2 regions of the Streptomyces sp. NPDC030840 genome follow, and region 2 is predicted to be linked to the other one. Evidence: predicted binding sites of a transcription regulator. Region 2 holds the regulator's gene; the other holds the start of a gene.
What was found. Region 2 encodes HrcA, which represses chaperone genes, less so after heat shock. Its sites were predicted from a motif close to TTNGCACTCNGNNNNNCNGAGTGCNAA; they were not measured.
Positions count from the first base shown of each region.

Region 1: the regulator HrcA is predicted to act here: its motif matches at 3,194-3,220, upstream of groL (chaperonin GroEL).

Region 1 covers NZ_JBVIEE010000036.1:67,523-83,141, reverse strand. Annotated here, with positions in the region: gene ACZ49J_RS43160 (glucosyl-3-phosphoglycerate synthase) at 1-218, opposite strand, end outside; SAM riboswitch class I at 410-556, shown strand; gene thrC (threonine synthase) at 575-1,870, shown strand; gene ACZ49J_RS43150 (MoaD/ThiS family protein) at 2,038-2,313, shown strand; gene ACZ49J_RS43145 (cold-shock protein) at 2,755-2,961, shown strand; gene groL (chaperonin GroEL) at 3,384-5,006, shown strand; gene ACZ49J_RS43135 (NADH:flavin oxidoreductase) at 5,277-6,401, shown strand; gene ACZ49J_RS43130 (SRPBCC family protein) at 6,456-6,923, opposite strand; partial or broken gene ACZ49J_RS43125 (LLM class flavin-dependent oxidoreductase) at 7,139-7,252, shown strand; gene ACZ49J_RS43120 (MarR family winged helix-turn-helix transcriptional regulator) at 7,334-7,792, opposite strand; gene ACZ49J_RS43115 (VOC family protein) at 7,856-8,224, shown strand; gene ACZ49J_RS43110 (class I SAM-dependent methyltransferase) at 8,330-8,983, shown strand; gene ACZ49J_RS43105 (DinB family protein) at 9,086-9,628, opposite strand; gene ACZ49J_RS43100 (GNAT family N-acetyltransferase) at 9,690-10,199, opposite strand; gene ACZ49J_RS43095 (DUF397 domain-containing protein) at 10,199-10,462, opposite strand; gene ACZ49J_RS43090 (helix-turn-helix domain-containing protein) at 10,446-11,285, opposite strand; gene ACZ49J_RS43085 (hypothetical protein) at 11,403-11,792, shown strand; gene ACZ49J_RS43080 (ArsR/SmtB family transcription factor) at 11,834-12,277, shown strand; gene ACZ49J_RS43075 (SRPBCC family protein) at 12,246-12,743, shown strand; gene ACZ49J_RS43070 (hypothetical protein) at 12,748-13,329, opposite strand; gene murQ (N-acetylmuramic acid 6-phosphate etherase) at 13,476-14,426, opposite strand; gene ACZ49J_RS43060 (MurR/RpiR family transcriptional regulator) at 14,611-15,525, opposite strand.
Region 2 covers NZ_JBVIEE010000001.1:437,779-453,397, forward strand. Annotated here, with positions in the region: gene ACZ49J_RS01800 (DUF3097 domain-containing protein) at 1-51, opposite strand, end outside; gene ACZ49J_RS01805 (MBL fold metallo-hydrolase) at 86-865, opposite strand; gene hrcA (heat-inducible transcriptional repressor HrcA) at 1,123-2,139, shown strand; gene dnaJ (molecular chaperone DnaJ) at 2,140-3,276, shown strand; gene ACZ49J_RS01820 (nitronate monooxygenase) at 3,566-4,660, shown strand; gene ACZ49J_RS01825 (16S rRNA (uracil(1498)-N(3))-methyltransferase) at 4,657-5,397, shown strand; gene ACZ49J_RS01830 (hypothetical protein) at 5,752-6,315, shown strand; gene ACZ49J_RS01835 (S41 family peptidase) at 6,382-9,633, opposite strand; gene ACZ49J_RS01840 (histidine triad nucleotide-binding protein) at 9,834-10,187, shown strand; gene ACZ49J_RS01845 (ribonuclease Z) at 10,194-11,099, shown strand; gene ACZ49J_RS01850 (adenosine deaminase) at 11,120-12,112, shown strand; gene ACZ49J_RS01855 (IclR family transcriptional regulator) at 12,440-13,255, opposite strand; gene ACZ49J_RS01860 (carbohydrate kinase family protein) at 13,574-14,686, shown strand; gene ACZ49J_RS01865 (PhoH family protein) at 15,040-15,619, shown strand, end outside.

The sequences.
Region 1 (15,619 bases), on a different contig from region 2:
TCGACGACGACGATCTCGTCGACGAGCGGGACCTGCTGCATGAGGTCGTGACGGATGATGGCGACGATCTCGCCGACCGTCTCCTCCTCGTTGAGCGCGGGCAGCACGACACTGACCGACTGGCCCGAGTGACGTTTGGCGGCCAGGACGCGGTGGAGCGGGCGATCGGTCACGGACCAGGAGCGTGTGCTCAGCCAGCGCTCGACTTCTTCCAGCACAGTCTGGGGCTCCTCACTCTTCGACCACGGTAACTCTGCGTGTGATCCATCTCGCGGTTCGGACGGCTATCTCAACTCTCCTGGCCTTCGGTTACAGTCTTGAACAACGCGGATGACCATCGCATTGCGGGGTCACCGTCGCGTTTCAAAGATCAACAAGCACGTACACAACCGCAGACACAACCGCATACCGCTCATCCAGAGGGGCAGAGGGACACGGCCCGATGAAGCCCCGGCAACCCTCCAGCCGGTCTGACCACGTCGATGTGGTGAGGCTCCCGGCTAGGGAAGGTGCCAAATCCGTCTCACGGCGAGATGCGTCGTGAGGAAGATGAGGAGAAAGGGCCTCGCCTCACATGGCTGCGCAGACTGTTGCCACCGAATCCACCCCCGCCGCCGGCTCCACCGTCGACCTCGGCCCCGCCGCGGCCCTGAGCTGCCGCGAGTGCGGTCACCGCGTCCTCCTCGGACCGGTCTTCGCCTGCGAGGAGTGTTTCGGCCCGCTGGAGATCGCGTACGACTTCTCCTCCTACGACACGGAGGAGCTCAGGAAGCGCATCGAGGCGGGCCCCGCGAACATCTGGCGCTACGCGCCCCTGCTGCCCGTCCCGGCCGACGTGGCCGGCAAGCCCAACCTCAACCCCGGCTGGACCGCCCTCGTCAAGGCGGACAACCTGGCGCGGGAGCTCGGCGTGACCGGCGGACTGTATGTGAAGGACGACTCCGGCAACCCCACGCACTCCTTCAAGGACCGGGTCGTCGCCCAGGCCCTTGAGGCCGCGCGGGCCTTCGGCTTCACCACCCTCTCCTGCTCCTCGACCGGCAACCTCGCCGGTGCCGTGGGCGCCGCCGCCGCCCGCGCCGGCTTCCGCTCCTGTGTCTTCATCCCGCACGACCTGGAGCAGGGCAAGGTCGTCATGGCCGCCGTCTACGGCGGTGACCTCGTCGGCATCGAGGGCAACTACGACGACGTGAACCGCTTCTGCTCCGAGCTCATCGGCGACCCGGCAGGCGAGGGCTGGGGCTTCGTCAACGTCAACCTGCGGCCGTACTACGCCGAGGGCTCCAAGACGCTGGCGTACGAGATCTGCGAGCAGCTGGGGTGGCAGCTCCCCGACCAGATCGTGGTTCCCATCGCCTCCGGCTCCCAGCTGACGAAGATCGACAAGGGGCTGCAGGAGCTGATCAAGCTCGGGCTCGTCGAGGACAAGCCGTACAAGATCTTCGGCGCGCAGGCCGAGGGCTGCTCCCCGGTGTCCGTCGCCTACAAGGCCGGCCACGACGTCGTCCGGCCGCAGAAGCCGGACACCATCGCCAAGTCGCTCGCCATCGGCAACCCGGCGGACGGTCCGTACGTGCTCGACATCGCCCGCCGGACGGGCGGGGCCGTGGAGGACGTGAACGACGAGCAGATCGTGGACGCGATCAAGCTGCTGGCGCGCACGGAGGGCATCTTCGCGGAGACGGCGGGTGGCGTGACCGTGGGTGTGACGCGCAAGCTGATCGAGAACGGTGTCCTCGACCCCACGTTGACGACCGTCGTCCTCAACACCGGTGACGGGCTCAAGACGCTGGACGCGGTTGCCGGTACGGGGATGACGGCGACCATTCGTCCCAACCTGGACTCGTTCCGCGAGGCGGGCCTCGCGTAGGGCTCCGCCCGGAGCGCCGTAGGACTGCGGGGCGTCTTTGGACTGCGGGTTGTCCGTGGCTGGGCGCGCCCACGCGGCAGAGCCGCACAGTGATACAGCCCCGCGCCCCTTTTGGGGGCGCTGCCCCCCATCAACCACGAGCAGTACCCCACCGGAGGTCCCACCCCATGAGCGTCACCGTTCGCATCCCCACCATCCTGCGTACCTACACCGGCGGTCAGGCCGAGGTGGCCGCCGAGGGCGCCACCCTCGCCGAGGTCATCGCCGACCTGGAGAAGAACCACACCGGCATCGCGGCCCGGGTCCTGGACGACCAGGGCAAGCTGCGCAGGTTCGTGAACGTGTACGTGAACGACGACGACGTGCGCTTCGAGCAGGGGCTGGAGACGGCGACTCCGGACGGGGCGGGCGTGTCCATCATTCCGGCCGTCGCCGGAGGCTGATTATTACCGTCGGTAATAACGGTTACCGTCAGTTCATCGAATGGCCCCCTCCGTGAGAGAAGCGGAGGGGGTCATTCTCTATGGTTGAGCGCGGTACAGTTGGGGAACTCGGTTCGATTCACGCTCCCCTTTCCCGCCGGGTGCATGTGAGTTCTTGCCGCTCGCCCGATATGAAGCAGCCAAAGTGGGCGAGGCTTTTGCGCCTTATGTTCCTTTTATGGGGCCCGACTTGCCCCGAATTCAGGTGAATTCTCCGTACATTCCCGACCGGGCGTGTCCAGATTTCTCGTCCGATTGACCTGTTGCAGACGGCAGTTGGACAGATACATTCAGCCGCGGTCGACGCGTTCCGGCGCACACCCCCAACCGTTGGGGGGTGAGGTCTGACCCGGATCCGCGAAGTGTGGATCTGCGCAAGGGCCAGTAATAGGGGAGTTAGGCATGGCTCAGGGCACCGTCAAGTGGTTCAACGCGGAGAAGGGGTACGGCTTCATCGCGGTCGACGGTGGTGCGGATGTATTCGTCCACTACAGCGCTATCCAGATGGACGGCTACCGCACCCTGGAGGAGGGCCAGCGGGTCGAGTTCGAGATCTCGCAGGGTCAGAAGGGGCCGCAGGCGGACATGGTCCGCGTGGCGGCCGGCTGAAGCGCGCGCCGACTGAAACAGCAGCGACGTACTTCGTTCTTCTTCGAAGGGCTCGTGCCTTATGGGGAGTTGACCCCCTGGGCACGGGCCCTTCGGCCTGTCCGGGGGACGGTGCGAAGCCTGTCCGGGGGACTGCGCGGGGGACCTGCCCCGGGGTCGGCGCGCGTGGCACGGGGAGGGGTGGGCGCGCGCGGGCGCACGGGTGCGTTCACCTGCGGATCACCCTCAGGCGCTTGCACTCGCATGGGTCGAGTGCTAATCATTGGCGTTAGCACTCTGAAGGTGAGAGTGACAGCGAAGGACCGGGTCGGTGAGGCCCGCAGGCCAGGTGGGGCAAGGAACCACGAGGCCGGCGAGCCGTCCGTCGCGGGCGCGGGCGCGGTCCGAAGGAATCACCCCCAGTCCTGGAGGGACCACTTCACATGGCCAAGATCATCGCGTTCGACGAGGAGGCACGGCGCGGCCTCGAGCGCGGCATGAACCAGCTCGCGGACGCCGTCAAGGTGACGCTCGGCCCCAAGGGCCGCAACGTCGTCCTCGAGAAGAAGTGGGGCGCCCCCACGATCACCAACGATGGTGTGTCCATCGCCAAGGAGATCGAGCTCGAGGACCCGTACGAGAAGATCGGCGCCGAGCTGGTCAAGGAAGTCGCCAAGAAGACGGACGACGTCGCCGGTGACGGTACGACCACCGCGACCGTCCTCGCCCAGGCCCTGGTCAAGGAGGGCCTGCGCAACGTAGCCGCCGGCGCCAACCCCATGGCCCTCAAGCGCGGTATCGAGAAGGCCGTCGAGGCCGTCTCCGGTGCCCTGCTGGAGCAGGCGAAGGATGTCGAGACCAAGGAGCAGATCGCTTCCACGGCCTCCATCTCCGCCGCCGACACCCAGATCGGCGAGCTCATCGCCGAGGCGATGGACAAGGTCGGCAAGGAAGGCGTCATCACCGTCGAGGAGTCCCAGACCTTCGGTCTGGAGCTGGAGCTCACCGAGGGTATGCGCTTCGACAAGGGCTACATCTCGGCGTACTTCGCGACCGACATGGAGCGTATGGAGGCCGTCCTCGACGACCCGTACATCCTGATCGCGAACTCCAAGATCTCCAACGTCAAGGACCTGCTCCCGCTCCTGGAGAAGGTCATGCAGTCGGGCAAGCCGCTGCTGATCATCGCCGAGGACGTCGAGGGCGAGGCCCTGTCGACCCTGGTCGTCAACAAGATCCGTGGCACCTTCAAGTCCGTCGCCGTCAAGGCCCCGGGCTTCGGTGACCGCCGCAAGGCCATGCTCGGCGACATCGCCATCCTCACGGGCGGCGAGGTCATCTCCGAGGAGGTCGGCCTCAAGCTGGAGAACGCCAGCCTCGACCTGCTGGGCAAGGCCCGCAAGGTCGTCATCACCAAGGACGAGACCACCATCGTCGACGGTGCCGGCGCCTCCGAGCAGGTCAACGGCCGCGTGAACCAGATCCGTGCCGAGATCGAGAACAGCGACTCCGACTACGACCGCGAGAAGCTGCAGGAGCGCCTGGCGAAGCTCGCCGGCGGTGTCGCGGTCATCAAGGCCGGTGCCGCCACCGAGGTCGAGCTCAAGGAGCGCAAGCACCGCATCGAGGACGCCGTCCGCAACGCGAAGGCGGCCGTCGAGGAGGGCATCGTCGCCGGTGGTGGCGTGGCCCTGCTCCAGGCCTCCCAGGTCTTCGAGAAGCTGGAGCTCGACGGTGACGAGGCGACCGGCGCCAACGCCGTGAAGCTCGCACTGGAGGCCCCGCTCAAGCAGATCGCCGTCAACGGTGGTCTCGAGGGTGGCGTCGTCGTGGAGAAGGTCCGCAACCTGCAGGTCGGCCACGGCCTGAACGCCGCGACCGGTGAGTACGTCGACATGATCGCCGAGGGCATCATCGACCCGGCGAAGGTGACGCGCTCCGCGCTGCAGAACGCCGCGTCGATCGCCGCGCTGTTCCTCACCACCGAGGCCGTCATCGCCGACAAGCCGGAGAAGGCCGCCGCGCCCGCCGGTGGCGGCATGCCGGGCGGTGACATGGACTTCTGATCCGGCTCCCCGGGTCTCCGGATCGGCTCAGTCCGTCCAGTAGTCCAGAACCGAGGGCGGCACCCCCTGGAAACAGGGGGTGCCGCCCTCGGGCGTGTCCGGGGTCACAGGGTGGGAGAGCGCGGGGGCGGAATGCCGTGAGGGCAGTGGCTGTTGATCCGGACGGGCAGTGAATGCACACGCACATACCGGCCGGAATCCGCAGGCCGGTACACCACCCCTTCTCGCTGTCCACCGACCTCCCCGACGACCTCTCCCAGGAGCTTCACCGTGACGCTTGCCGCCTCCCCCTCACGCGCCGCCGAGGTCCTGTCCCGGCCCGTCTCGATCAACGGGCTGACCGTGCCCAACCGGATCGCGATGGCGCCCATGACCCGGATGTTCTCGCCCGGAGGCGTCCCCGGCGAGGACGTGGTGTCGTACTACGCGCGCCGCGCCGCCGCGGGTGTGGGACTGATCGTCACCGAGGGCACGTACGTCGGCCACGAATCGGCCGGGCAGAGCGACAGCGTTCCGCGCTTCCACGGCGAGGAGCAGCTCGCCGGCTGGGCGAAGGTCGCGGACGCGGTGCACGCGGCGGGCGGGACGATCGTGCCGCAGCTCTGGCACATCGGCATGGTGCGGCAGGCGGGCGAGCCCCCGTTCGCGGACGCCCCGGCGGTCGGCCCCTCCGGCCTGCGCCTCGACGGCACGCCCGGCACCGGCAAGGAGATGACCCAGCAGGACCTGGACGACGTCATCGCCGCCTTCGCCAGGGCCGCGGCCGACGCGGAACGCATCGGCTTCGACGGTGTCGAACTGCACGGAGCACACGGCTATCTGATCGACCAGTTCCTGTGGGAGGGCACCAACCGCCGCACGGACGCCTACGGCGGCGACCTGGTGGCCCGTACGAAGTTCGCGGCGGAGATCGCCGCGGCGGTACGGGACTCGGTGTCCGCGGACTTCCCCGTGATCTTCCGCTACTCGCAGTGGAAGCAGGAGGCGTACCGCGCGAAGCTCGCCGAGACCCCTCAGGAGCTGGAGGCGCTGCTGACGCCGCTGGCCGAGGCCGGTGTGGACGCCTTCCACGCCTCCACGCGCCGCTACTGGCTCCCGGAGTTCGACGGCTCGGACCTCAACCTCGCGGGCTGGACCAAGAAGCTCACCGGCAAGCCCACCATCACCGTCGGCTCGGTCGGCCTGGACGGCGACTTCATCCGCGCGTTCGCCGGCGAGGGTTCGACGGTCAGGGGCATCGACGACCTGCTGGACCGCATCGAGGCCGAGGAGTTCGACATGGTCGCCGTCGGCCGTGCCCTGCTGCAGGACCCCCAGTGGGCGGCGAAGGTGCTGGCGGGCCGCTTCGACGAGCTGGCGCCCTACGACCCGGCGTCCCTGGCGTCGCTGAGCTGAAGTCTCGGCAGAACCCCTTGAACCCCACAACTGATCCGGTCGGCGGGAGCGGACTCAGGAGGTCCGCTTCTGCCGCTGGATGTACTCCTTGGCCAGCCGCATCTCCTCCCGCGCCTCGGCGGTCAGCGGTCGCCGCAGCAGCGGTTCCAGGAGCCACCGCAGCGGCGGCCGGAAATGGAAGTTGAGGACGCGGACGAGATGCGTCCCGCCCTCGACCGGCGTACAGACGAAACTCGCGTCGAAGTCGGACGCCAGCTTCGTCAGACGGTTGGCGGGTGGCGGCGCGAGTTCGATGTCGATGCGGCTGCCCGGAGTCAGCCGCGCCCGCGCCACCGTCTTCGGCGCCGGGAGACCGGCCAGTCTCGGCCGGAACGCGAACTCCAGCAGATCTCCTTCCCGCCGGGTCCACAGCACGGGGCGGAGCCTGCGGTCCACCAGCGCGTACCGCTCGACGTCCATCACGAAGTCGAGCAACTCGTCGGGCGTGCACGGAAACGTCTCGGTGACCTCGACCGTGAGCATGCGGTCACGCTAGTGGCGTTCGGCGTGATGGTGAACAGCCCTCCCGCGTCATTCGATCGCCGGAGGCGGGTGCATCGGGATACGGTGACGGACTCCGGCGCCACGCTACTCAGAACGACGCCGCAGAACGCGAGCAGGCGGGCACACACACGGTCATCGGCCAGTGCGTGACCCACGGAAGACCGGCAGCGAAATCCCGCATGCCCTTTGAGGCGGTACGGGACGCTGTTTCCGGGTTCGCCGGGATCGGGGCGGACGAAGTGGTCCTGTACTGCTGGTCCTCGGACGTGGATCAGGTCACCCGACTCGCGGATGTGATGTTCGGGTAGGCCTTTCGAGGTCGCCGACACGGATTTCAGGCTCGGCCGCACTCCTGTCCGAGCGCGACGAGACGTGCGCCGCGGAACGAGCTATGCACCCTCGTTGTCACCGCGCAGGGAATGGATCATGCTCTGCAGAATTCGGAACGCCTCTGACTGCTCGGCCGCGGTCAGGCCGGCCAGCATCCTGGCCTCGACGGACCGGACGGCTGCGCTCGCCTTCTCGAGGCTTCGTCGGCCGCGAGGCGTGAGCCGCGTGGGAAGCGCCTTCCCGACGGGTGCCTCCGCAGGCCTCGTCACGTAACCGTCTCGTTCCAGGGCCTGGAGGAGCACGTTCATCGTCTGCCGTGTCACGAATGCGCCCCGCGCGAGCTCGGAGTTCGACAAGCCCGGTCGTTGCGCCAGCAGTTCGAGGCAGGAGTAGTGCGTCACGCTCATCCCGAGCGGCCGCAGCACTTCCTCCATGGCCGCGCGGAGGGCGCTGGACGCTTCTTTGAGCAGGTAGCCCAGTGACGTCTCCAGGTCGACGCCGACACCTTCTTGACTCATGTCAGTATTCTGACATAGGTTGTGGCATGTCAGGAAACTGACACGGAAAGAAGGAGTGTCATCATGCCTGCCACCGGCCCCGATTTCATCTCGCTCCAAGTGCGGGACCTCGACGCTTCACAGGCGTTCTACGAGCAGTACCTGGGCCTCGTCCGCTCGCCGGCCGGACCTCCGCACGCCGTCGTCTTCGAGACGAAGCCGATCGCGTTCGCACTCCGCGACGTCATTCCCGGCACCGACCTCGCATCCGTCGCTCAGCCCGGCATCGGTGCCGCGATCTGGCTCCACGCCACCGACGTCCAGGCCATCCACGACGCGCTCGTCGCCGACGGTCACACCATCGTCTCCACACCGATCGACGGCCCCTTCGGTCGGACCTTCACCTTCGCCGACCCCGACGGCTACCAGGTCACGCTCCACGACCGCGCTTGATCGACCACTTGCAGTTGCATCCCGACCGCGCCGTGTCGCTCTGCCGAGTGGTCGCCCCTGATGGCTGGTGCCATGCCTGCGGCTGTGGCCGGTTTGATTGGCCGTATGACATCACCGTCGCACCGCCTCCTGTCCGCGCTGCACCGCTTCAACGCGGCGCACCCCTGGGACCACAACGCGCACTACCACCGCTGGATCCTGCGCCGGTTGCCCCGGCGCTTCGAGCGTGCGCTGGACGTCGGGTGCGGGAGTGGTGATCTGGCGCGGCTGTTGGCGGGGCGGGCGCGGGAGGTGCACGGAATCGACGTCGACCCGGGGATCGTGGAGCGGGCGCGGGAGCTGACTCCGGCCGGTGCTCCGGTGACCTTCAGCGTGGCGGACGCCTTGGACGGGGGGCCCGGCGGATCGTACGACGTCATCACCTGCGTCGCTGTGCTCCACCACCTGCCACTAAGCGAGGCGCTCACGCGCTTCCGAGGGCACCTGAGGCCTGGTGGAACGCTGGTGGTGGTCGGGCTGGCTCGCGAGGAGACCCTCGTGGACCACCTGCTCAGCCTCGTCTCCGTTCCGGCGAACGCCGTGGTGGGGTGGGTCAAGAGCAGGGGGAACACGGTGGCGCGGCCCGTCTCGACGACCGCTGCGACACGGGCGCCGGAAGCGGCCTTCGATGACATCGTCCGGGAGGCGAGACGTGTGCTGCCCGGCGCCCGGCTGCGCCGTCGCCTGTTCTGGCGGTACACGCTCGTCTGGCGCCCATGAGAGGGCATTGGCAGATCTGGGCCAGCACTGGCGGCCGTGACCAGGTCCTTTACCGGCCGCGCGTGGCCCATGTCTGCCCATGCCGTCTCCAGTGCGGGTGCGTCAGCCCATGCTCTTCGAGCCGTCCAGGGACTCGCGGATGATGTCGGCGTGACCGGCGTGCTGGGCGGTCTCCGCGATGATGTGCAACAGCACCCTGCGGGCCGACCACCGTGTGTCGGCCTCGAACCACGGGGCCTTGGGCAGCGGGTGGGAGGCGTTCAGGTCGGGCAGGCCGGCGACCAGCTTCTCGGTCCGCTCGGCCGTCTCCTCGTACGCGGCCAGCACGCCGGCGAGCGTCTCGCCGGGCAGCATCTTGAACTCGTCGGCCCGGCGGGCCCAGTCCGCCTCGGTCATCGCGGTGAAGTCGCCCATCGCCGAGGGGCCGTGCTCGATGAATTCCACCCAGTTGCGTTCCGCCGACGTGACGTGCTTGATCAGGCCGCCGAGACACAGCTCGCTCACGGTGGTCCGCCGGCCGGCCTGCTCGTCGGTGAGGTCGCGGGTGGTGAAGCGCAGGAAGTGCCGGTGCTTGGCCAGCGTCTCCAGCAGGTCGGTGCGCTCGTCGGTGGTCTCGATGGTCTCGGTGGCCGGGGTGCTGTTCATGGCGTGAGCCCTCCGTTGTTTCCCGTTCGGTCGGTAAGGCACACGCTAGGAGCCATGTAGGTCAGATCCTGTCCGCTTGGGCGCTCCGCTTGGAGAGGTGGTGGACGTAGGTCAGTGCGGGCCGCCCGTCGAGCCGCGTCTCGCCGGTGACGGTGAACCCGACACGGGCCAGCACGGCGCGCGACGCCGCGTTGTCGACCGTGGCCTTGGCACGCAGCGTGGACAGTCCGTACCTGTCCGCGGCGACGTCGCACACCGACCGCACGGCCCGGGTGGCCAGCCCCCGGCCCGTGGCCCGCTCGGCGATCCGGTATCCGAGCTCGGCGCCGCCGTCCGCCACGTCCACCAGGTTGACCCGCCCCAGCACATCGCCCGCGGCATCGACCAGTACGTGGAAGTAGCAGTCTCCCGCCTCCTGCTCGGTGAGCAGGGCACGGAGCCGCTCGTCGAACCGGGCGAAGTACTCGTCACCCCGGTCCGGGATGGACGCGGCGAAGTAGGCCCGGTTCTCCCGCTCGAAGGCGAGCAGTGCGGGGGCGTGGTCCGGCCGGAGCAGCTGCAGCTCGGGCACTAGTCCCGCCTGAGTTCGTCGACGAACGCGGACCAGGCCTCCGGCCGGAACATGAGCTTCGGGCCGTGGGGGTTCTTGGAGTCGCGGACGGGGATGTGGGTGGGGTGGGAGTCGGTGACTTCTAGGCAGTCGTTGCCGCCGCCTCCGCTGTAGGTCGACTGGCGCCAGCGGGCGATTTCCAGGCAGTTGCCGCCGTCCCCGCCGCTGTAGCTGGACTTGAACCAGACGGCTCTGTCCAAGTCGTACTCAGGGATGTTCCTCATGGGCGTAATCCTGCGCCATTGCATCAATCAGGGCCAGGGACTTCTCCGGCGAGAGCGCGGCGGCCGTGAGGAGTTCATAGGTGAGCCGCTGGTGCCTGACGGTGGCCGGGTCGTCCTCCAGCCGTCCGGTGCCGATCCCCTCGAAGTAGACCAAGGGAGGGGCTTCCTCGAACTCCATCAGCTTGATGGCGCCTTGCATCGCCGCATGCGCCCCCGTGTCGAACGGCAGCACCTGCACGATCGCCCGGCTCCGCCGGGCCAGGCCGGCGATGTGGCGCAGGGTCTCCGCCATCACCCCGGGCCCGCCCGTCGTGCGACGCAGCGCGGCCTCGTCGAGGACCACCCACAACAATGGCTCTGTTGGATCCGCAAGGATGCGGGCCCGCTCCATTCTGGCCGCCACCAGCTCGTCGATCGTCTTCTCTGGAGCTGTCGGCTGGTACGCCCGGAACACCGCCCGTGCATACGCGGGTGTCTGGATCAGGCCTGGGATCAGGAGCGGCGCGTACTCCCTGATCGCCGTGGCTTGCGCCTCCGCCTCCGCCGCTTCGGCGAAGTGCTCGGGGTAGCGGGACTTCGCCGCCGCCCCACAGTTCCGCTGAAAGAAGTCCTCCGTCCCCAGGACCTCGTCCAGCAACCGCGCGTACTCCCGCTGCATCCGCCGCGTGCCGGCCTCCAACTGCCCGATGAACGAGCCGCTCACGAACAGCCGGAGACCCAGCTCCTCCTGGCTGAGGCCGGCTTTCTCGCGTGCGTGGCGCAGCTCGGCGCCCAGCAGGGCGCGGGGCGACGACGACGGGTCGAGGTCCTTCGGTCCTGGCATGGCAAGCAACTTCCTGTCGCACAGCTGAGGTTGTTGGGGCGCCCTGTCTGGCCAGGTTAGGCACACAGTCGCCACTCTGTGTGGCGAATCATCAACTCAGCGTGGAGGTGCGTGGGCGTGCGGTCGACGGAGGAAGTCGTGGAGTCGTTGCGGAAGGCCCTCGTGGGCGTGGGCGTCGGGCTGCCGTCGCTGCGCGTGGATCCGGTGACCGCCGCGAGTGAGGCGCCGTTCGGTCTGGTCGACCTGGGGCGCTGCAACGTGCGGACGGCCGAGCGGCTGGCCTCCGTGTTGCGCGGGGAGGAGCCGTCGGTGGGGGCGCACGTGGTGGACGTGCGGGACGGGCGGGTCGGGGAGGTGATGGGGCATGTGGGCGGCAGGGTGCAGTTGCGGCCGGTCGGGGGTGGGCGAGAGTGGGACTGTCCGCCGGAGTCGGTGGGGGACGTGCCGGTGGGAGAGGTGCTGCGGGAGCGGGTGCGGCACGCCAACCGGGCGGGACGGTTGCCGTGACGTGTTGCGGGGGCGGGGTGCGGCCGGTAACGTACAACCCAATGGTTGTACGTCAGCAGTCCGCCGAGGTCACTGAGCCCAGTGACCACGCCGATCGCCTCTTCCAAGCCCTGGCCGACGCGACACGGCGCGAGATCGTCGCGCTCACCCTGACCGGTGACCACTCGGTCTCGGACCTCGCCCGGAGGTTCCCGATGAGCTTCGCGGCCGTGCAGAAGCACGTGGCGGTGCTGGAGCGGGCCGGGCTGGTCACCAAGGAGCGGCAGGGCAGGGAGCAGCGGGTGCGGGGCAACGAGGACGCCCTGCGTGAGGTGCGGCGGCTGCTGGACCAGCTGACGGAGGTCTGGCGTGGGCGCGTCGACCGCATCGGCGCGATCCTCGCCGAGTCCGACCCGTTGGACCCATCGGATCCACCACACAGCTCAGATCCACAGCACGGCAAGGAGCACGCTCATGACCGTGATCGACGTCCAGAAGAACCCTGAAGCCCTCACCCTGACCATCACCGCGCGGTTCGACGCGCCGCCCGAGCAGGTGTGGAAGGTCTGGCAGGACCCGCGCACGCTGGAGCGGTGGTGGGGTCCCCCGACCTACCCGGCGACCGTGGTCGATCATGATCTGGCACCCGGCGGTGCGGTCACGTACTTCATGACCGGGCCGGAGGGCGACAAGTACTACGGCTGGTGGCGCGTCCGGTCGGTCGACGCCCCGCACGGGCTGGAGTTCGAGGACGGTTTCGCCGACGACTCCGGCCGCCCCGACCCCGACATGCCCACCACGGCCGTTCGCGTGCGGCTCACCGCCGACGGCGGGGCGGCCACGGTGATGACCATCGAGGGCACCTTCCCCAGTGCCGAGGCCATGGAGAAGCTGGTGGCCATGGGCATGGAAGAGGGCATGTCCCAGGCGCTGGGGCAGATCGACGCGCTCCTGGCCGAGGCCACGGCCTGACGGGCTACATGTTCCCCATCGGCTCGATGTCCACCCTCACCGGCTCACCCCACACCCGCAGCACCTCGTAGTCCGTGAACTCGTGGACCAGGCGGTACGCCATCGCCGGGCGCGCGCCGCGGCGTTGGGCGGCCAGGTACAGCTCGGCCTCGCGGCGGTCGCGCCGCGGGGTGCCGCAGAGCTGCCACGCCTGGCCGTTCCACGCCTCCGGGAGCCAGCGCTGCTGGGGCTGGGGGCGGTCACCGCGTATGCCGTAACGGGACGGGGCGGGTTCGGTGGGCGTCGCGGGGCGCGGGGGTCCCCCGTACGCGCTGTCGGCCTGGGCGCGGCGGGCCGTGCGGCGGCGGGTCTCGCAGAGGAGACAGAGGTCGGGGGCGTCCTTGTCCACCGGGCCGTTCGGGTGCTCGGCGCAGCGTGTCGTGGGTTTCGCGGACGTGACCGTCTCGTCCAACAGGTCCAGGGCGCGCCGCAGATCGTCCTTGACCTCGTGCAGCTTGGCGTCGGGGGTGGTGGACGTCAGGGCCTCGCCGTGCTCGCCGAGGAGGCGCAGGGCCCGGCCCAGGGCGGTCAGTTGCGCGTGGTTCACCATGCTCGTCCTCTCCTCGGGTGATCGACGTGACCGGGTGATCGGGTGCTCGCTTGCCGTCGTGGTCGAGCATCGCATGCGCCACTGACGTTCCCGGTCCACTGACGTTCCCGGTCCACAGGACCGGGTGAGCGGGAGCCCTGGTCTCAGAGGGCGGCGGCGGCCTTCAGCGCCACCCGCAGGCGCCCCTGACTCTCCTCCAGGAGCCGGGCCGCCGTCGGTCCGTCCACCCCGCCGAGGATCGTGAGGATCGCGTTCTTGACCTCGCCGTCCGTCGCCGCGAGGGCACGCTCGATCTCCTCGTCCGGTGCCCCCGTCGCCAGGGCCACGATGCGGCGCGAACGGGCGCGGAGCTTCTCGTTCGAGGCGCGGACGTCGACCATCAGGTTCCCGTACGTCTTGCCCAGGCGGATCATCGTGATCGTCGACAGCATGTTCAGGACCAGCTTCTGCGCCGTGCCCGCCTTCAGCCGCGTCGAACCCGTCAGCAGCTCCGGGCCCACGACGACCTCGATGCCATGGTCGGCGGCCGCCGCGAGCGGGCTGTCGGCGTTGCAGGAAAGGCCGATGGTCAGCGCGCCGCGCGCACGGGCGTACTCCACCGCGCCGAGGGCGTACGGGGTGCGGCCCGAGGCCGAGACACCCACCACCGTGTCGGCGGCGGTCAGCGCGAGCGCGTCGAGGTCGTCGCGCGCCAGCCCCCTGGAGTCCTCAGCCCCCTCGATCGAGTGGGCCACGGCCTCCGGCCCGCCCGCGATCAGGCCGACCACGCGGGACGGGTCCGTGTTGAAGGTCGGCGGACACTCGGAGGCGTCCAGCACCCCCAGCCGCCCGGCGGTGCCCGCGCCCGCGTAGACCAGCCGTCCGCCGCGCCCCATCCGCTCGGCGAGGGCGTCGATGGCGGCGGCGATCCGGGGCAACTGCGCGGCGACGGCACTCGGCACGGTCGCGTCCTCGTCGTTCATGAGCCGCGCGATGTCGAGGGTGGGCAGCCGGTCGATCCCGGCCAGCTCGGGGCGGAACGCCTCGGTGGTCAGGGTCTCCAACTGGGCTTTGAGATCGGGGTGTTCGGGGGATGTGTTGGTGGGGGAGGCCATGGCGGGGGGCTCTTTCCGTGTGGTGCGATTGTTCTGCCGGGGTGCTGAGGGCGCCCCGTCAGGGGCGCGGGGCTGTGTCGATATGCGGCTGCGCCGCGTGGGCGCGACCAGCCACAACAAACCCGCGGATGTCGGACGGCATTCAGCCCTACGGCGGTCTGCCTTCCCGGTCTCCAGCGGAGCGCTAGCGCCCACTCCGGTGCCGGTGGGCCAACGCCTCGTACGAAGCGGAAAGCGCCGGCGCCGCCCTCTCGTACGTCCGCTGCGCCACCCCGACGAAGAGACAGTCCACGACCAGCAGCTGGCTCGTCCGGGACGACATCGCCGCCGGCCTGAGCTCGCTCTCGCGGGCCGTGGACGTGGTGAGCACATGGTCGGCGTACTGGCTGACGGGCCCGTCGGGGCGTCCCGTGACGGCGATCGTCGTCGCCCCGTGCTCGAACGCGACCCGCAGCGGCTCGATGACATCCCCCGTCGAGCCCGAGTGCGTGATGGCGATCGCCACGTCCTTGGCGGCGAGCTGCACCGCGTTGGTGACGGCGAGGTGCGGGTCGCTGTGCGCGTGGGCTATGAGCCCTATCCGCAGCAGCTTCTGCGTGAGGTCCTGGGCGACGAGCCCGGACGCGCCGACGCCGTACACGTCGACGCGCCGGGCCGCCGCCAGCGCCGTGACCGCCGCGCCGAGCTGGACCGTGTCGAGTCCGGCCGCGGTGTCGGCGAGGGTCTGCTGCTCGTCGTAGGCGAGCTTGGCCACGACGTCCGCGAGGGGGTCGTCGACCGCGATGTCGGCGGTGACGGCGGGCGCCCGGCCCGACTGCTGCTGCGCGGCGAGCCCGGCGAGCGCGAGGCGCAGGTCCCGGTAACCCGGATAGCCGAGCAGACGAGCCGTACGGACGACCGTCGCCTCGCTGGTGCCGGTGAGCTCGGCCAGTCCGGTGACGGTCAGGGCCGAGCAGCCCGCGGGGTCACCGGCGACGGCCTCGGCGACCCGCTGCATGGACCGGGTCATGGACGGGGCGAGGGTGCGCACCTTGGCCGCGAGGGCGGCGGGAGCCGGTGGCGTGCCCCTTCCGAAAATTTCCTTCACTTCTTCGCTCACACTCTGAAAGCTATTTTCTGCTCGGGTGCACGGTCAAGAAGAGTGCGCACAATGGGGGCATGGACCCCAGCAGTGATCCCGGCAATGAGCCCCG
Region 2 (15,619 bases):
GGGCTTGGACCTCTTCCACGGCGGGGTCAGGTCCGGCGAGTACTGGCGCATTCGGATGACGATACGAGAACCAGCCGGACACTCCTCACGACACGCCGAAGCGGCGTGCCAGCGCGTCCCGTTGCGCCCGGACGAACGCCGCGTCCACCACCGCCCCGTGCCCCGGCACGTACACCGCGTCCTCGCCGCCCAGCGCCAGCAGCCGGTCCAGCGCCGCCGGCCAGTGCGAGGGGACGGCGTCCGGGCCGGCCTGGGGCTCGCCGGACTCCTCGACCAGGTCGCCGCAGAAGACCACCTCCGGCCACGGCGACGAGCCGGGCACCAGCACCACCAGGTCGTGCGCCGTGTGGCCCGGCCCGACGTTCGCGAGGAGTACCTGCGAGCCGCCGCCCAGGTCCAGCGTCCACTCCCCGGAGACGTGGTGGCGGGAACGGACGAGGTGGTCCACGGCCTCGGCGGCCTCATCGGCGTCCAGGCCGTGGCGCACGGCGTCGGCGCGCAGTTCCTCGCGTGAGCGTGCGCCGGTGAGGACCGCGTCCAGGCCCACCGCGCCGAACACCTCCACTCCCGCGAAGGCCGCCGCTCCGAGGACGTGGTCGAAGTGCGGGTGGGTGAGCGCGAGATGTGTCACATCGCGGAGATCCGTCACATCACCGGGATCCGTTCCCTTGCCGTGGCGGCCCAGCAGCTCCCGCGCCTCCGCGCGCAACCGAGCGCCCTCCCGCAGACTCGACCCCGCGTCGACCATGAGAGCGCGGCCCTCGCCGACGACCAGCCCGGCCGTGCAGTCCCAGCCAGGGAGGCGGCGGCGCCCCACGTGCGGAGCCAGTTTCTCCCACCCGGCCTCTTCCCAAGTCACCGTCATACGCCGACGCTAGCCCCAGGCCCCCCACCCCGGCACGACGGGCCGCTCCTGTTCCGGCGCTCCGCGCGTACTCGCCAGTACGACATCGCGGGACACGTCGGTACACGTCGGCACGACGGGGCGTGGCCGCCCTTGCCGGGGCCGTACCCCGCCGCCGTACACTGGTGGGAATGCTGGCACTCGCCTGCGCTGAGTGCCAAGGGGAAGCCGCGAGGAGCGCGGGAACGCGCGAGACGGATGCTCTGGAGGTGTGCGCGATGCTCAGTGAACGCAGGCTCGAAGTGCTGCGCGCCATCGTCCAGGACTACGTGGGCACCGAGGAGCCGGTGGGTTCCAAGGCGCTCACCGAGCGGCACAAGCTCGGGGTCTCGCCGGCCACCGTCCGCAACGACATGGCGGCTCTCGAGGAGGAGGGCTACATCGCCCAGCCGCACACCAGCGCCGGCCGCATCCCCACCGACAAGGGCTACCGCCTCTTCGTGGACAAGCTGGCGGCGGTGAAGCCGATGACCGCCCCGGAGCGGCGCGCCATCCAGAACTTCCTGGAGGGCGCCGTCGACCTGGACGACGTGGTCGGCCGGACCGTACGGCTGCTGGCGCAGCTCACCCGGCAGGTCGCCGTCGTGCAGTACCCGTCGCTCACGCGGTCCACCGTGCGGCACGTGGAGCTGCTGTCGCTGGCACCCGCGCGCCTGATGCTCGTGCTGATCACGGACACCGGCCGGGTGGAGCAGAGGATGATCGACTGCCCGGCTCCGTTCGGGGAGAGCTCGCTCGCGGATCTCCGCGCGCGGCTCAACAGCCGCGTGGCGGGCCGCCGCTTCACGGACGTACCGCGACTCGTGGAGGACCTGCCGGAGGCCTTCGACCTGGAGGACCGCGGTACGGTCGCCACTGTGCTCTCCACCCTCCTGGAGACGCTCGTCGAGGAGAACGAGGAGCGGCTGATGATCGGCGGCACCGCCAATCTGACCCGCTTCGGACATGACTTCCCTCTCACGATCCGGCCGGTGCTCGAGGCGCTGGAGGAGCAGGTCGTGCTCCTGAAGTTGCTGGGCGAGGCGAAGGATCCGGGCGTGACCGTGCGCATCGGCCACGAGAACGCGCATGAGGGACTCAACTCCACGTCCGTGGTCTCGGTGGGCTACGGTTCGGGCGGCGAGGCAGTTGCAAAACTCGGCGTGGTCGGACCGACCCGCATGGACTATCCGGGAACGATGGGAGCAGTACGAGCGGTGGCACGTTACGTCGGACAGATCCTGGCGGAGTCGTAAGTGGCCACGGACTACTACGCCGTACTCGGCGTGCGCCGCGACGCGTCCCAGGACGAGATCAAGAAGGCGTTCCGGAGGCTCGCTCGCGAGCTGCACCCGGACGTCAATCCCGATCCGAAGACGCAGGAGCGGTTCAAGGAGATCAACGCCGCCTACGAGGTGCTGTCGGACCCGCAGAAGAAGCAGGTCTACGACCTCGGCGGTGACCCGCTGTCCCAGGCGGGCGGCGGGGGTGCGGGCGGCTTCGGCGCCGGCGGGTTCGGGAACTTCTCGGACATCATGGACGCCTTCTTCGGTACGGCGTCCCAGCGCGGCCCGCGGTCGCGCACCCGCCGGGGCCAGGACGCGATGATCCGGCTGGAGGTCGAGCTCGACGAGGCGGCCTTCGGCACGACGAAGGACATCCAGGTCGACACGGCCGTCGTCTGCACCACCTGCAGCGGCGAGGGCGCGGCCCCGGGCACGTCCGCCCAGACGTGTGACATGTGCCGCGGCCGCGGTGAGGTGTCGCAGGTGACCCGGTCCTTCCTGGGCCAGGTCATGACGTCCCGCCCCTGCCCCCAGTGCCAGGGCTTCGGCACGGTCGTGCCGAACCCGTGCCCGGAGTGCGCGGGTGACGGCCGTGTCCGGTCCCGCCGCACGCTCACGGTGAAGATCCCGGCCGGCGTCGACAACGGCACGCGGATCCAGCTCGCCGGCGAGGGCGAGGTCGGCCCGGGCGGTGGCCCGGCGGGCGACCTGTACGTCGAGATCCACGAGCTCCCGCACCCGACGTTCCAGCGTCGCGGCGACGACCTGCACTGCACGGTCACCATCCCGATGACGGCGGCGGCCCTCGGCACGAAGGTCCCGCTGGAGACGCTCGACGGCATGGAGGAGGTCGACATCCGCCCGGGCACCCAGTCGGGTCAGTCGATCCCGCTGCACGGTCGCGGTGTCACCCACCTCAGGGGCGGCGGCCGGGGCGACCTCATCGTGCACGTCGAGGTCACGACCCCGACCAAGCTCGACCCCGAGCAGGAGCGCCTGCTGCGTGAGCTGGCGAAGCTGCGCGGCGAGGAGCGCCCGATGGGACAGTTCCAGCCGGGACAGCAGGGGTTGTTCTCCCGCTTGAAGGACGCGTTCAACGGGCGCTGACCGCGGTGACCGTGGTGACCGCGCTCGTCACCGTGGTCGCTGACGGCTGACGGCTGACGGCTGACGGCTGACGGCTGACGGGTGCGGGGCGTGTTCCCGCGCCCGTCGGACGCTTGCGGAGGCATGCGCACTGCCGTCGGCCGACATGCGTGGACCGATATGCCGGGTGGCTTGATTTCGCCCCTGTTCGAAGTCCCCCACCGTCCCTGACACGTGCCCATGCCGTCGGCCTATGCCAGGCGGAAGGCCTGATTCGGACCTTGTGGGGAGGACGTGACACCATGCGTTCATGTCCTCCGCACTGACCGATCTCTTCCCCAGGCCGATCGTGCAGGCCCCCATGGCGGGCGGTGTCTCCGTGCCGCAGCTCGCCGCCGCCGTGTCCGAGGCCGGTGGGCTCGGCTTCCTCGCCGCCGGGTACAAGACCGCCGACGGCATGTACCAGGAGATCAAGCAGCTGCGGGGACTCACGGGGCGCCCCTTCGGCGTGAACCTCTTCATGCCGCAGCCCGAGTACGCCGACCCGGCCGCCGTGGAGGTGTACGCCAACCAGCTCGCCGGTGAGGCCGCCTGGTACGACGCCGAGCTGGGCGACCCCGACAGCGGGCGGGACGACGGCTACGACGCCAAGCTCGCCGTGCTCCTCGACAACCCGGTGCCGGTGGTCTCCTTCCACTTCGGCTGCCCCACCCCCGAGGTGCTCGCGTCCCTCGCCGCCAAGGGCACCCTGACCCTCGTCACGGTCACCACGGCCGACGAGGCGCTGGCCGTGGAGCACGCCGGGGCCGACGCCGTGATCGTGCAGGGCGTGGAGGCGGGCGGTCACCAGGGCACCCACCGCGACGACCCCGAGCGGGACTGCGCGGGCATCGGCCTGCTGTCCCTGGTCGCGCAGGTACGCGAGGCCGTCTCACTGCCGATCGTCGCGGCCGGCGGCATCATGCGGGGCAGCCAGATCGCCGCAGCCCTCGCCGCCGGGGCGTGTGCGGCGCAGCTCGGCACGGCGTTCCTCGTGACTCCCGAGTCCGGCGCGAACGCGCTGCACAAGCAGGCGATGACCAACCCTCTGTTCGTGCGTACGGAGCTCACGCGCGCGTTCTCCGGGCGCCCGGCGCGCGGTCTCGTCAACCGTTTCATGCGCGAGCACGGCCCGTACGCCCCCGTCGCCTACCCCCAGGTCCACCACCTCACCTCCGGACTGCGCAAGGCGGCGGCCAAGGCGGGTGACCCGCAGGGCATGGCGCTGTGGGCGGGACAGGGCCACCGGATGGCGCGGGCCCTGCCCGCGGGGCAGCTGGTGGAGATGCTCGCGGCGGAGCTGGCCTCCGCGCGGGCGGGGCTGTCCGGGTGCCCCGACGGGACGGCGGGAGGCGGCGACCGGTGACCGCGCCGGTGTTCGTGGTGGACCACCTGGGCGGTGCGGGGGCGGAGTTCGTCCTCGACGGTCCCGAGGGGCGGCACGCGGTGTCCGTGAAGCGGCTGCGGCCCGGTGAGGACGTGGTCCTCACGGACGGGCACGGGCGGTGGACGCAAGGCGTGGTGAAGGCGGCCGAGGGCAAGGACCGGCTGGTGGTCACGGACCTGCGGCCCGTGCGGGAGGAGCCCGTCGAGTCTCCCCGCGTCACGGTCGTCCAGGCCCTCCCCAAGGGAGACCGGGGGGAACTGGCCGTCGAGACGATGACCGAGACCGGGGTGGACGTGATCGTGCCCTGGGCGGCCTCGCGCTGCATCACCCAGTGGAAGGGCGAGCGGGGGCTGAAGGCGCTGGCGAAGTGGCGGTCCACCGCGCGGGAGGCCGGGAAGCAGTCGCGGCGGGTCCGCTTCCCGGAGGTCGCGGACACGGCGACGACGAAGCAGGTCGCCGCGCTGCTCGCGGAGGCGGACTTCGCGGGTGTGCTGCACGAGTCCGGTGACGAGGCGCTGGCGGGCGTCGAGCTGCCCGCCGCCGGGGAGATCGTGCTGGTGGTGGGGCCCGAGGGCGGGGTGTCGCCGGAGGAGCTGGCGCTGTTCGCGGAGGCGGGGGCTCGGCCGTATCGCCTGGGTCGGAGTGTCCTGCGGACGTCGACTGCCGGTACGGCGGCGGTGGCGGTGTTGCTGGCGAGGACGGGACGCTGGTCCTGAGGGGCGTTGTTTTCGCCCCCGCCGCCCCTACCCTCCCCCACTCTCGGCTTCGCTCGAGCGGGGGGACCCCCACCATCCCTGGGGGCTGCGCTCCCAGGCCCCCGCTTATCGGACTTGCGGCCTCGTCCTCAGACGCCGGACGGGCTGAGAATTCAGCCCCTTGGGGGCACCTCCCAGCGGTAGCTGGGGGAGTTCGAGGAGCGCGGTCCGGGGCGGAGCCCGAGCGGGGTTGAAGGGGCGGCGCCCCTGGGGACGGGTAGGGGCGGGCGGGGGCGCAGTCATGCGTGCGCCCGGAGCGGAGCGTGGCCGCATGCGGCCTACCGTGTCGCGGCGGGCGGTGGCAGGCTGCCGTCCATGGGGGTATTGAAGCGTGCGGGGCGACGGCTGGGCGGGCGACGGGTTCTGCTGGGCCTGGGGCTCGGCGTAGGCGCCGTCGTGGGCGTTTCCGCCTGTGAGACAGGCGGGTTGAACACCGCCGCCGTGGCGTTCACCACGGACCAGGCCGGCACTCGGGAGCTGGAGCGGAAGGGCGCCGACGTGCGGTGGCTCACCTGCACGGGGTCCTACGACGACAGCGGCACGGGCGAGGGCGGCAAGAAGACGCGATCGCCCTCCGCCAGTGCCAACACGGTCGTGAACGTCGACTGCAAGGGCGAGACCGACGACGGAAAGGACATCAGTCTCAAGGGGAAGGTGACACGGGAGGTCAACGGCAAGTGCGTCCGTGGCGACCTCACCGCCAGGATCGCCGGCAAGGAGTGGTTCCAGGTGAACGTCCTGGGCAACTGCGACGCGCCCGACACCACTCCCACCCCGCCCGGTGGCGACGACCGCCCCGGCGAACCCGGCCCGACCGTCACCGTGACGAAGACCGTCTACTGCCAGTCACGTCCCACGTGCTGGCCCGAGGGCAAGTAAGCCGAACAGGGGGCGGCCAGGGGCGGCGGAGGCGAGACCAGCCCCCGCCACCCGCTCCCGCGCCCCTTACAACTCCGGCAGCGGCGGAGCCGTCTTCGCCGGTGTCTCCTCCAGCGCCGCCAGCGCGAGGCGGATCGCCTCGTCCAGCTGCACGTCCCGCCCCGCCGCGTAGTCGTGTGGCGCCTGCACGACCTCCACATCCGGGTCGACGCCGTGGTTCTCGACATCCCAGCCGTAGCCCTCCAGCCAGAACGCGTACTTCGGCTGGGTGACGAGCGTGCCGTCGACGAGGCGGTAGCGGCTGTCGATCCCGATCACGCCGCCCCACGTCCGCGTACCGACCACCGGCCCGAGCCCGAGCGCCTTGATCGCCGCGTTCACGATGTCCCCGTCGGACCCGGAGAACTCGTTGGCGACGGCGACGACGGGCCCGCGCGGCGCGTCCATCGGGTAGCTGTACGGCCGCATCCCGCGCGGCACGTCCCAGCCCACGATCCGCCGGGCCAGCTTCTCGACGACGAGTTGTGAGGTGTGGCCGCCGCGGTTCTCGCGGACGTCGACGACGAGACCCTCCCGCGCCACCTCGATCCGCAGGTCGCGGTGGATCTGCGCCCAGCCCGGCGCCTGCATGTCGGGCACGTGCAGATAGCCCAGCCGGCCCCCCGACTTCTCGTGCACGTACGCCCGCCGGTCCGCCACCCACGCGTGATAGCGCAGGGGCTCCTCGTCGGCGACGGGCACGACGACCGTGTGCCGCGGGTCCCCGCCGCCCGCGGGCAGGATGGTCAGTTCGACGGGCCTGCCCGCCGTGCCGACGAGCAGCGGCCCCGGCCCGGCCACCGGGTCCACGGCCTGCCCGCCCACCGCGATGATCGCGTCCCCGGCCCGTACCGCCACGCCGGGCGCGGCGAGCGGCGCGTGCGCCTCGGGGTCGGAGGTCTCCGAGGGCAGGACGCGGTCGATGCGCCACAGGGGCGAGCCCTGGGGGCCGTCCTCGTGCCGGGAGATGTCGGCGCCGAGCAGCCCCTGCCGCCGGTCGCCCCATCCCCCGCCGCCGCGCGGGGTGACGTACGCGTGCGACGTACCGAGCTCGCCCTGCACCTCCCACAGCAGGTCCACCAGGTCGTCGTGGGTGGCGACGCGGGCCAGCACGGGCCGGTACCTGTCCAGCACACCGTCCCAGTCGACTCCGCCGAGGTCCGGCCGCCAGAAGTTGTCCCGCATGAAACGGCCGGTCTCGTCGTACATCTGGCGCCACTCGGCGGCCGGATCGACGGTCTGCCGTACCCGCGCGAGGTCGACGGTGATGTTGGTGTCACTGTCCTCGTCGTTGGAGGCGCGCCGGTCGCTGGGGACGACCTTGAGCTTGCCGTCGGTCCACAGCAGCACCCGCTTGCCGTCGCCGCTGACCGCGAACCGCTCGGCGTCGGAGGCCAGGTACTCGACGCGCTGCTGGGCGAGGTCGTACCGCTCCAGGGAGGTCTTGGGGTCCGGGTCGTCGGGCGTGGCCCGCGAGTGGCCGAGCACGCCGCGCACCGGGTGCCGCAGCCACAGCACGCCGTCCTTGGCGGCCTTCAGGTCCGTGTAGCGCGCGGCCTCGACGGGGAACGGCACGATCCGGTCGCCGAGCCCTTCGAGGTCGATACGGGTCGCGGGGGCGCCCTCGCTGTCCGGGGTCTCCTCCTTCTCGGGCGCCTCGAAGGGGCGGCCGTGGCGCTGTGGCCCGAAGGGCGAGGGGGTGGTCGCGGCGAGCGTGATGAGGTGCGGACGTGAGCCGCCGACGAAGGCCAGGTCGAAGACGTGTTCGTCGTAGACGGGGTCGAAGGAGCGCGCCGACAGGAACGCCAGGTGCTTGCCGTCCAGCGTGAAGGCGGGCGAGTAGTCCCGGAAGCGGAGCGGGGTCGCCTCGGTCACCGACAGGTCGGCGGTGTTGGCGAGTTTGAGCTGGCGCAGGGGGTTCGGGCCGGGGTGGGACCAGGCGAGCCAGGCGGAGTCGGGCGAGAAGACCAGGCCGGAGACCTCGCCGTCCTCGCTCCGGTCGACCTCGCGCACCTCGCCGCTCTCCCGCTCCACGAGCAGGACGCGCCCGTCGTGCGAGGCGACCGCGGCCCGGCTGCCGTCCGGGGCCATGGCGAGTCCCAGCACCCTCCCCAGCTGCCCGGCGGCCAGCCGTCGTGGGGTGGCCCCGGGCGCGACTCCCGTCGCCGGGGCGAACTCCAGGGCGTCGTCGCCCTCGGCGTCCGTCACCCACACCACCCACTCCTCGCCGTCGGCGCGGAAGGTGATCGGCAGCCGGGCCCGTACGCCGTGCTCGGCGGCGAGCGCGCGGGTGGGACCGGACCGGTGGGTCACCCAGTGGACCGCACCCCGCACGGAGATGGCGCTGCCCCGCCCGGTGTGGTCGGGCGAGCCCGCGCCGAACCAGTGGCTCGCGTTCACGGGATGCGGCTGCAGGTCGGCGCGCTGCCCGCCGAGCCGGATGTCCAGCCGCCGCGGCTCGGCGCCGTCCAGGTCGTCGAGGAGCCACAGCTCACCGGCGGACGCGTACACGACGCGCGTCCCGTCGGTGGCGGCGTGCCGGGCGTAGAAGCCGTCGATCGCCGTGTGGCGCCGCAGATCGGACCCGTCGCCGAGGGACGAGTAGAGGGCCCCGACCCCTTCGTGGTCGGAGAGGAAGGCGACCCGTTCCCCCACCCACATGGGGTACTCGAGGTTCCCGTCGAGCTCGGCATGCAGCCGGACGAACTCCCCGACGCCGGTACCGGACTCCTCGCCGCCGCCCCGCTCGATCCACAGCTTGCCCGCCGTGCCGCCGCGGTACCGCTTCCACCAGGCCGCCTCACGGCCCATGGGCGCGGACAGCAGGACGGTGCTCGGCCCGTACGCGACGTGGCCGACGGGCCCGTACGGCAGGGTGGTCGCCGGTCCGCCGTCGAGCGGGACGGCACGCGCCCAGCTGCGCCGGAGGCTGGCCTGGCCCTGTGTGCTGAGCGCGAGGACCTCGCCGTCGGGTGTCCAGCCGCGCACCTGGGTCCGCCAACTGCCCCAGTACGTCAGGCGTGTGGACGGGCCGCCGTCGATGGGGGCGACGTGGACCTCGGGGGCTCCGTCGCGGGTGGAGCTCCAGGCGACGGTGGTGCCGTCCGGGGAGATGCGCGGATGGTTGACGGGGACGTTGTCTGCGCTGACCCGCCAGGCTCGGCCGCCGTCGAGAGGAGCGACCCAGACGTCGTCCTCGGCGGTGAAGGCGACCGATTCGCCGTGCAGGTGCGGAAAGCGGAAATACGCGGGAGATGCAGAGGCTGCAGGCTGTGTCACCAGGTCACTCTAGGCAGCGGCCGCCGTTCACGGGAGGGGTTTTCAGGGCCGACCCCCGGAATTGGGGGTCCGGGGAGCACGGCCCCTCGCCGGCGTCGAAGAGGCGGAGTCCCTGGGGACAGCACGGGCAGGGGCGGCGGGGCCGGCCGACGCCTCGCTACGATGCCCGTACGTGATCAATCGTCGGCGAGGAGGCGCGCATGGCAGGGGAGCCGCAGGACGACTGCCTGTTCTGCAAGATCGTGGCGGGACAGATCCCGGCGACCGTGGTCCGGGAGACGGAGACGACCGTCGCGTTCCGGGACATCAACCCCCAGGCACCGACGCACGTGCTGGTCATCCCGAAGGTGCACTACCCCGACGCCGCCTCCCTCGGCGCCGCCGAGCCCACCGTCGCCGCGGACGTACTGCGCGAGACCGCCGAGGTGGCCGCGGAGGACAAGCTGGAGAGCTACCGCGTCGTGTTCAACACCGGCAGTGGCGCCGGACAGACCGTCTTCCACGCGCACGCGCACGTCATCGGCGGGCGCGGGCTCGCATGGCCTCCCGGGTAAGTCGCCGTGTCCGTACGCGAACTGGTGGTCCTCGGTACCGCCAGCCAGGTCCCGACCCGCCACCGCAACCACAACGGGTACGTGCTCCGCTGGGACGGCGAGGGCATCATGTTCGACCCCGGTGAGGGCACGCAGCGGCAGATGCTGCGTGCCGGGGTCGCCGCGCACGACCTGCACCGGATATGTGTCACCCACTTCCACGGGGACCATTCGCTGGGCCTCGCCGGTGTCATCCAGCGCGTCAACCTCGACCGCGTCCCGCACGACGTCACCGCGCACTACCCGCGCTCCGGGCAGCGCTTCTTCGACCGGCTGCGGTACGCGACCGCGTACCGCGAGACCGTGCGGCTGACCGAGGCGCCGGTCGAGGAGGACGGCGTGCTCGCCGCCACCCCCGCGTACAGCCTGGAGGCGCGCCGGCTCTCCCACCCCGTCGAGTCGTTCGGGTACCGGCTCGTCGAGCCCGACGGGCGGCGCATGCTGCCGGAGCGGCTGGCCGCGCACGGGATCAAGGGGCCGGACGTCGGGCGGATCCAGCGGGAGGGGGCGCTCGGGGGCGTCTCGCTGAGCGACGTGAGCGAGGTGCGGCGCGGGCAGCGGTTCGCCTTCGTCATGGACACCCGGTTGTGCGACGGCGTGTACGCGCTGGCCGAGGGGTGCGACATGCTCGTCATCGAGTCGACGTTCCTCGACGAGGACGCGGAACTCGCGGAGGAGCACGGCCACCTGACAGCCGGTCAGGCCGCCCGCGTGGCGCGGGAGGCCGGCGTGCGGCACCTCGTGCTGACGCACTTCAGCCAGCGGTACACCGAGCCCGAGGAGTTCGCACGGCAGGCGCGGGCCGCCGGGTTCGAGGCGGAGCTGACGGTGGCGCACGATCTGCTGCGAGTGCCGGTTCCGAAGCGCAGATGAATCGGCCGTACGATGCCGTGATGCCCCTCCCCAAAGCTGAACTGCACCTGCACATCGAAGGCACCCTGGAGCCCGAGCTGGCGTTCGCGCTGGCCGCGAGGAACGGGGTCGCCCTGCCGTACGCCGACACGGAGGAGCTCCGGGAGGCGTACCGGTTCGAGGATCTGCAGTCCTTCCTGAACCTGTACTACGAGCTCATGGCCGTCCTGCGGACCGAGCGGGACTTCGAGGACCTGGCCGACGCGTATCTCGCCCGGGCCGCCGCGCAGGGGGTGCGGCACGCCGAGATCTTCTTCGACCCTCAGGCCCACATCGCGCGGGGCGTGGGGATGGGGACCGTGGTGGAGGGGCTGTGGCGTGCGCTCGGCCGCAGCGAGGAGACGCACGGCGTCTCCACCCAGCTGATCATGTGCTTCCTGCGGGACGAGTCCGCCGAGTCGGCGATGGAGACGCTGGACGCCGCGAAGCCCTATCTCGACCGGATCGTGGGCGTCGGACTCGACTCCGCGGAGGTCGGGCATCCGCCGGTGAAGTTCCGGGAGGTCTACGAGGCGGCGGCCGCGCTGGGGCTGCGACGGGTCGCGCACGCGGGGGAGGAGGGCCCGCCGTCGTACATCGTCGAGGCGCTGGACGTGCTCGGGGTCGAGCGGATCGACCACGGCCTGCGGTGCGTGGAGGACGAGGCGCTGGTGGAGCGGCTCGTACGGGAGCGGGTGCCGCTGACGCTGTGTCCGCTGTCGAACGTCCGGCTGCGCGCGGTGGACACGCTCGGTGACCACCCGCTGCCCGCCATGCTGGACGCGGGCCTGCTGTGCACGGTCAACTCCGACGACCCGGCGTACTTCGGCGGCTACGCCGGCGACAACTTCGACGCGGTGCGCGCGACGCTGGGCCTGAGCGAGGAGCGCCTGCGCGACCTGGCCCGCAACTCGTTCGTCGCCTCCTTCCTGGAGCACGACGAGGAGCGGCGCCGCCGGTATCTCGCCGAGGTGGAGGCGTACGAGTTCGGGTAGGGCGGGGGCGTTCTCGTCTGCCGGGTTCTGTGCGGGGGCGGCTGCGGGTGTGTTGTGGCTGGTCGCGCCGTTCCCCGCCCCAATGGGGCGCGGGGCCCGCGGGGCGTTGGGTGGCTGCGGCTCCGTTGCGGCTTGGGCGCCTGCGGTTTGTTCGTGGGTCGGGGGCGCGCGTACGCGGCTGCGGGTGCGTGGGGGCGGGCGTTGCCTTCGGTGCGTTGCGGCGTCGGGGGGGGCGGGGCTTTCAAGGGGCGCGGGGAACTGCGCGACAAGCCACGACGAACCAGCGGTCGCCCACAAACGGAACCCGGCAGACGATAGCGCGCAGGCTCAACGCCAGTTGACCGCACCCGACGCCCCGGGCGTCGCCGCCTCGACCTTCGCCCGGATCTCCCGCATCACCGCGACGATCCGCTCCTCATGGCTAGCGGAGAGCCGGGCCACCGGCACCGAGCAGCTGATCGCGTCCTGGGCGGGAGCGTCGTAGCGCAGGGCGAAGCCGAAGCCGACGATGCCGGGGACGCCCTCCTCCCGGTCCACGGCGTAGCCGCGCGCACGCGTGGCCGTGAGGTCGGCCAGGAGGGACTCGCGGGTGGTGTGGGTGTTGGGGGTCAGCCGGGCGTACGGAGGGTCGGGGAGTGCCTCGTCGGGGCGTTCCGCCAGGAGGGCCTTGCCCAGGGCGCCCGCGTGGGCGGGGAGGCGGCGGCCCACGCGGCTGATCGTACGCAGGTACTCGTGGGACTCCCGGGTCGCGAGGTAGGTGACGTCCGCGCCGTCCAGCCGGCCCATGTGAATCGTCTCGCCGAGCGCGTCGGAGGCCTCGTCGAGGTAGGGGCGCACGACGCGGACACGGGGGTCGGAGTCCAGATAGCTCGTGCCGGTGAGCAGGGCGCGGATGCCGATGCCGTAGAGCGAGCCCGTGGCGTCCGTGCGGACCCAGCCGCGGCCGATCAGGGTCTGGAGCAGGGCGTACATGGAGCTGCGGGGGACCTGGAGCTCGTCCGCCAGTTCCTGCAGGCGCGCGGGACGGTCGCCGCGGGCGGCCAGGAGCTCCAGGAGGTCCACCGTCCGGGCGGCGGACTTCACCTCGCGCACACCGCGCTCGTCCGTGCGCTCGTCCGTGCGCTCGTCCGTGGGTTCCGACATGAGCAGATCGTAAGGCGACCGCGCACGACCATTGACGGATGGTGTTCGCGTATCCAGCTCACGTTCGAGGGCGGCAGGGTCGCCGTCTCCGACGCGCCGGGCCTCGGCGTCGAGGTGGACCGCGCGGAGGTGGAGCTCCTGCACCGGCGGTGGCTGCCCCGCTGGCAGGGCGGTACCGCTCCCGGACGCGGTGGCCGCCTCGCCAGGGGGCGCGTGCGCGGTCGTACGGCGCGGGGGGAGGCTCCGGCGTGAGGGGCGGCGCCGTGTGAGGCGGTTGGTGCACACTGGCCTGATCCGCACCATGCCAGGGAGCACACCGTGACCGCGTCCAAGGGAGAGCGAACGCACCACCGGCCCCAGGTCGACCCCCTCGCCGCCCTGCGCACACCGGGCGACCCGCCGAGGGACGTGTACCTCACCGGCACCGTCTTCCTCGACATCGTCTTCACCGGGCTCGACTCCGCCCCCGTGCGCGGGACCGAGTCCTGGGCGCGCGGGATGGGGTCGAGCCCCGGCGGCGTGGCGAACATGGCGACCGCGCTGGCCAGGCTCGGCCTGCGCACGTCCCTGGCGGCGGCCTTCGGGGACGACCACTACGGGGAGTACTGCTGGGACGCGCTGGAGCAGGGTGAGGGCATCGACCTGACCCCGTCCCGCACGGTCCCCGGCTGGCACTCTCCGGTCACCGTCTCCATGGCCTACGAGGGCGAGCGCACCATGGTCTCGCACGGCCACGAGCCGCCCCCGGAGGAGACCGCGCCGGAGTGCCCGCCCCTCGCTCGCGCCGCCGTCGCGTCCCTGACGCCCGGAGTGCGCGCCCCCTGGATCGCGCAGGCCGCCGGCAAGGGGACCCGGATCTTCGCCGACGTCGGCTGGGACGACACCGGGCGCTGGGACCTGGCGGGCCTCGCCGACCTCGAACACTGCGAGGCGTTCCTGCCCAACGCGGCGGAGGCGATGCGCTACACCGGGGCCGACTGCCCGCGGGCGGCCGCGCACGCCCTCACCCGGCATGTGCCGCTCGCCGTGGTCACCCTGGGCGCGCAGGGGGCGTACGCCGTGGACGGGCGGACCGGTGAGACCGCCGAGGTGCCGGCCATCGCCGTCGAGGCGATGGACCCGACGGGGGCGGGGGACGTGTTCGTGGCGGGGTTCGTGACCGGGACACTGGCCGACTGGCCGCTCGCGGACCGGCTGGCCTTCGCCGGACTGACGGCCGCGCTGTCCGTGCAGGAGTTCGGCGGGTCGCTGTCGGCTCCCGGGTGGTGCGAGATCGCCGCGTGGTGGCGGCGGGTGCAGTCGCTGGAGGGGCAGGATCCGGCGGCGCTGCGGCGCTACTCCTTCCTGGACGGCCTGTTGCCCGAGGAGGCGGTGAGCCCCTGGCCGTTGCGGAGGGCTGTGCCGACGATCGGGTTCCGCCGGTCGGCGTGAGCGCGCGCGGCGGTCGACCCGGGGGTTCTCTCGCCCCGCCGCCCCTACCCGTCCCTCCCCCACTCTCGGCTCCGCTCGAGCGGGGGGACCCCCATCCGGGGCTCCGCCCCGGACCCCGCTCCTCGAACTCCCCCAGCTACCGCTGGGAGGTGCCCCCAAGGGGCTGATGAATCAGCCCGTCCGGCGCTTGATCGAAAGAGGATCGGTCCGGGGCGCGGCGCCCTGCTGCCACCCGACCGGTGGAAAAGTCCTACGGTCTTGTCAGTCCCCCGGCGTACCCTGGAAACCGCCAGACCGCCCATGGGGCGGGCGAGATGTACGAGGAGGACGAGCAAGGCCTACAGAGCCGGCCCATGACTCAATCACCCACAGCTCACACCTCCGCGCAGGAGCAGGCGAGAGCGCAGTTCACCGTTCCGGCCGCACACCCCATGGTGACCGTGCTGGGTTCCGGGGACCGTCTCCTGCGCGTGATCGAGAAGGCCTTCCCGGCGGTCGACATCCATGTCCGGGGCAATGAGATCAGCGCGGTCGGCGAGGCCGGTGAAGTCGCCCTTGTCCAGCGCATGTTCGACGAGATGATGCTGGTGCTCCGCACCGGGCAGCCGATGACGGAGGACGCAGTGGAACGCTCGATCGCCATGCTCAGGGCGAGCGAGAACGGGGAGAGCGACGGCCAGGAGACCCCGGCCGAGGTGCTCACACAGAACATCCTGTCCTCGCGCGGCCGCACGATCCGCCCCAAGACGCTCAACCAGAAGCGGTACGTCGACGCCATCGACAAGCACACGGTCGTCTTCGGCATCGGTCCCGCCGGTACGGGCAAGACCTACCTCGCCATGGCCAAGGCGGTGCAGGCCCTGCAGTCCAAGCAGGTCAACCGCATCATCCTGACCCGCCCGGCGGTGGAGGCGGGGGAGCGGCTCGGCTTCC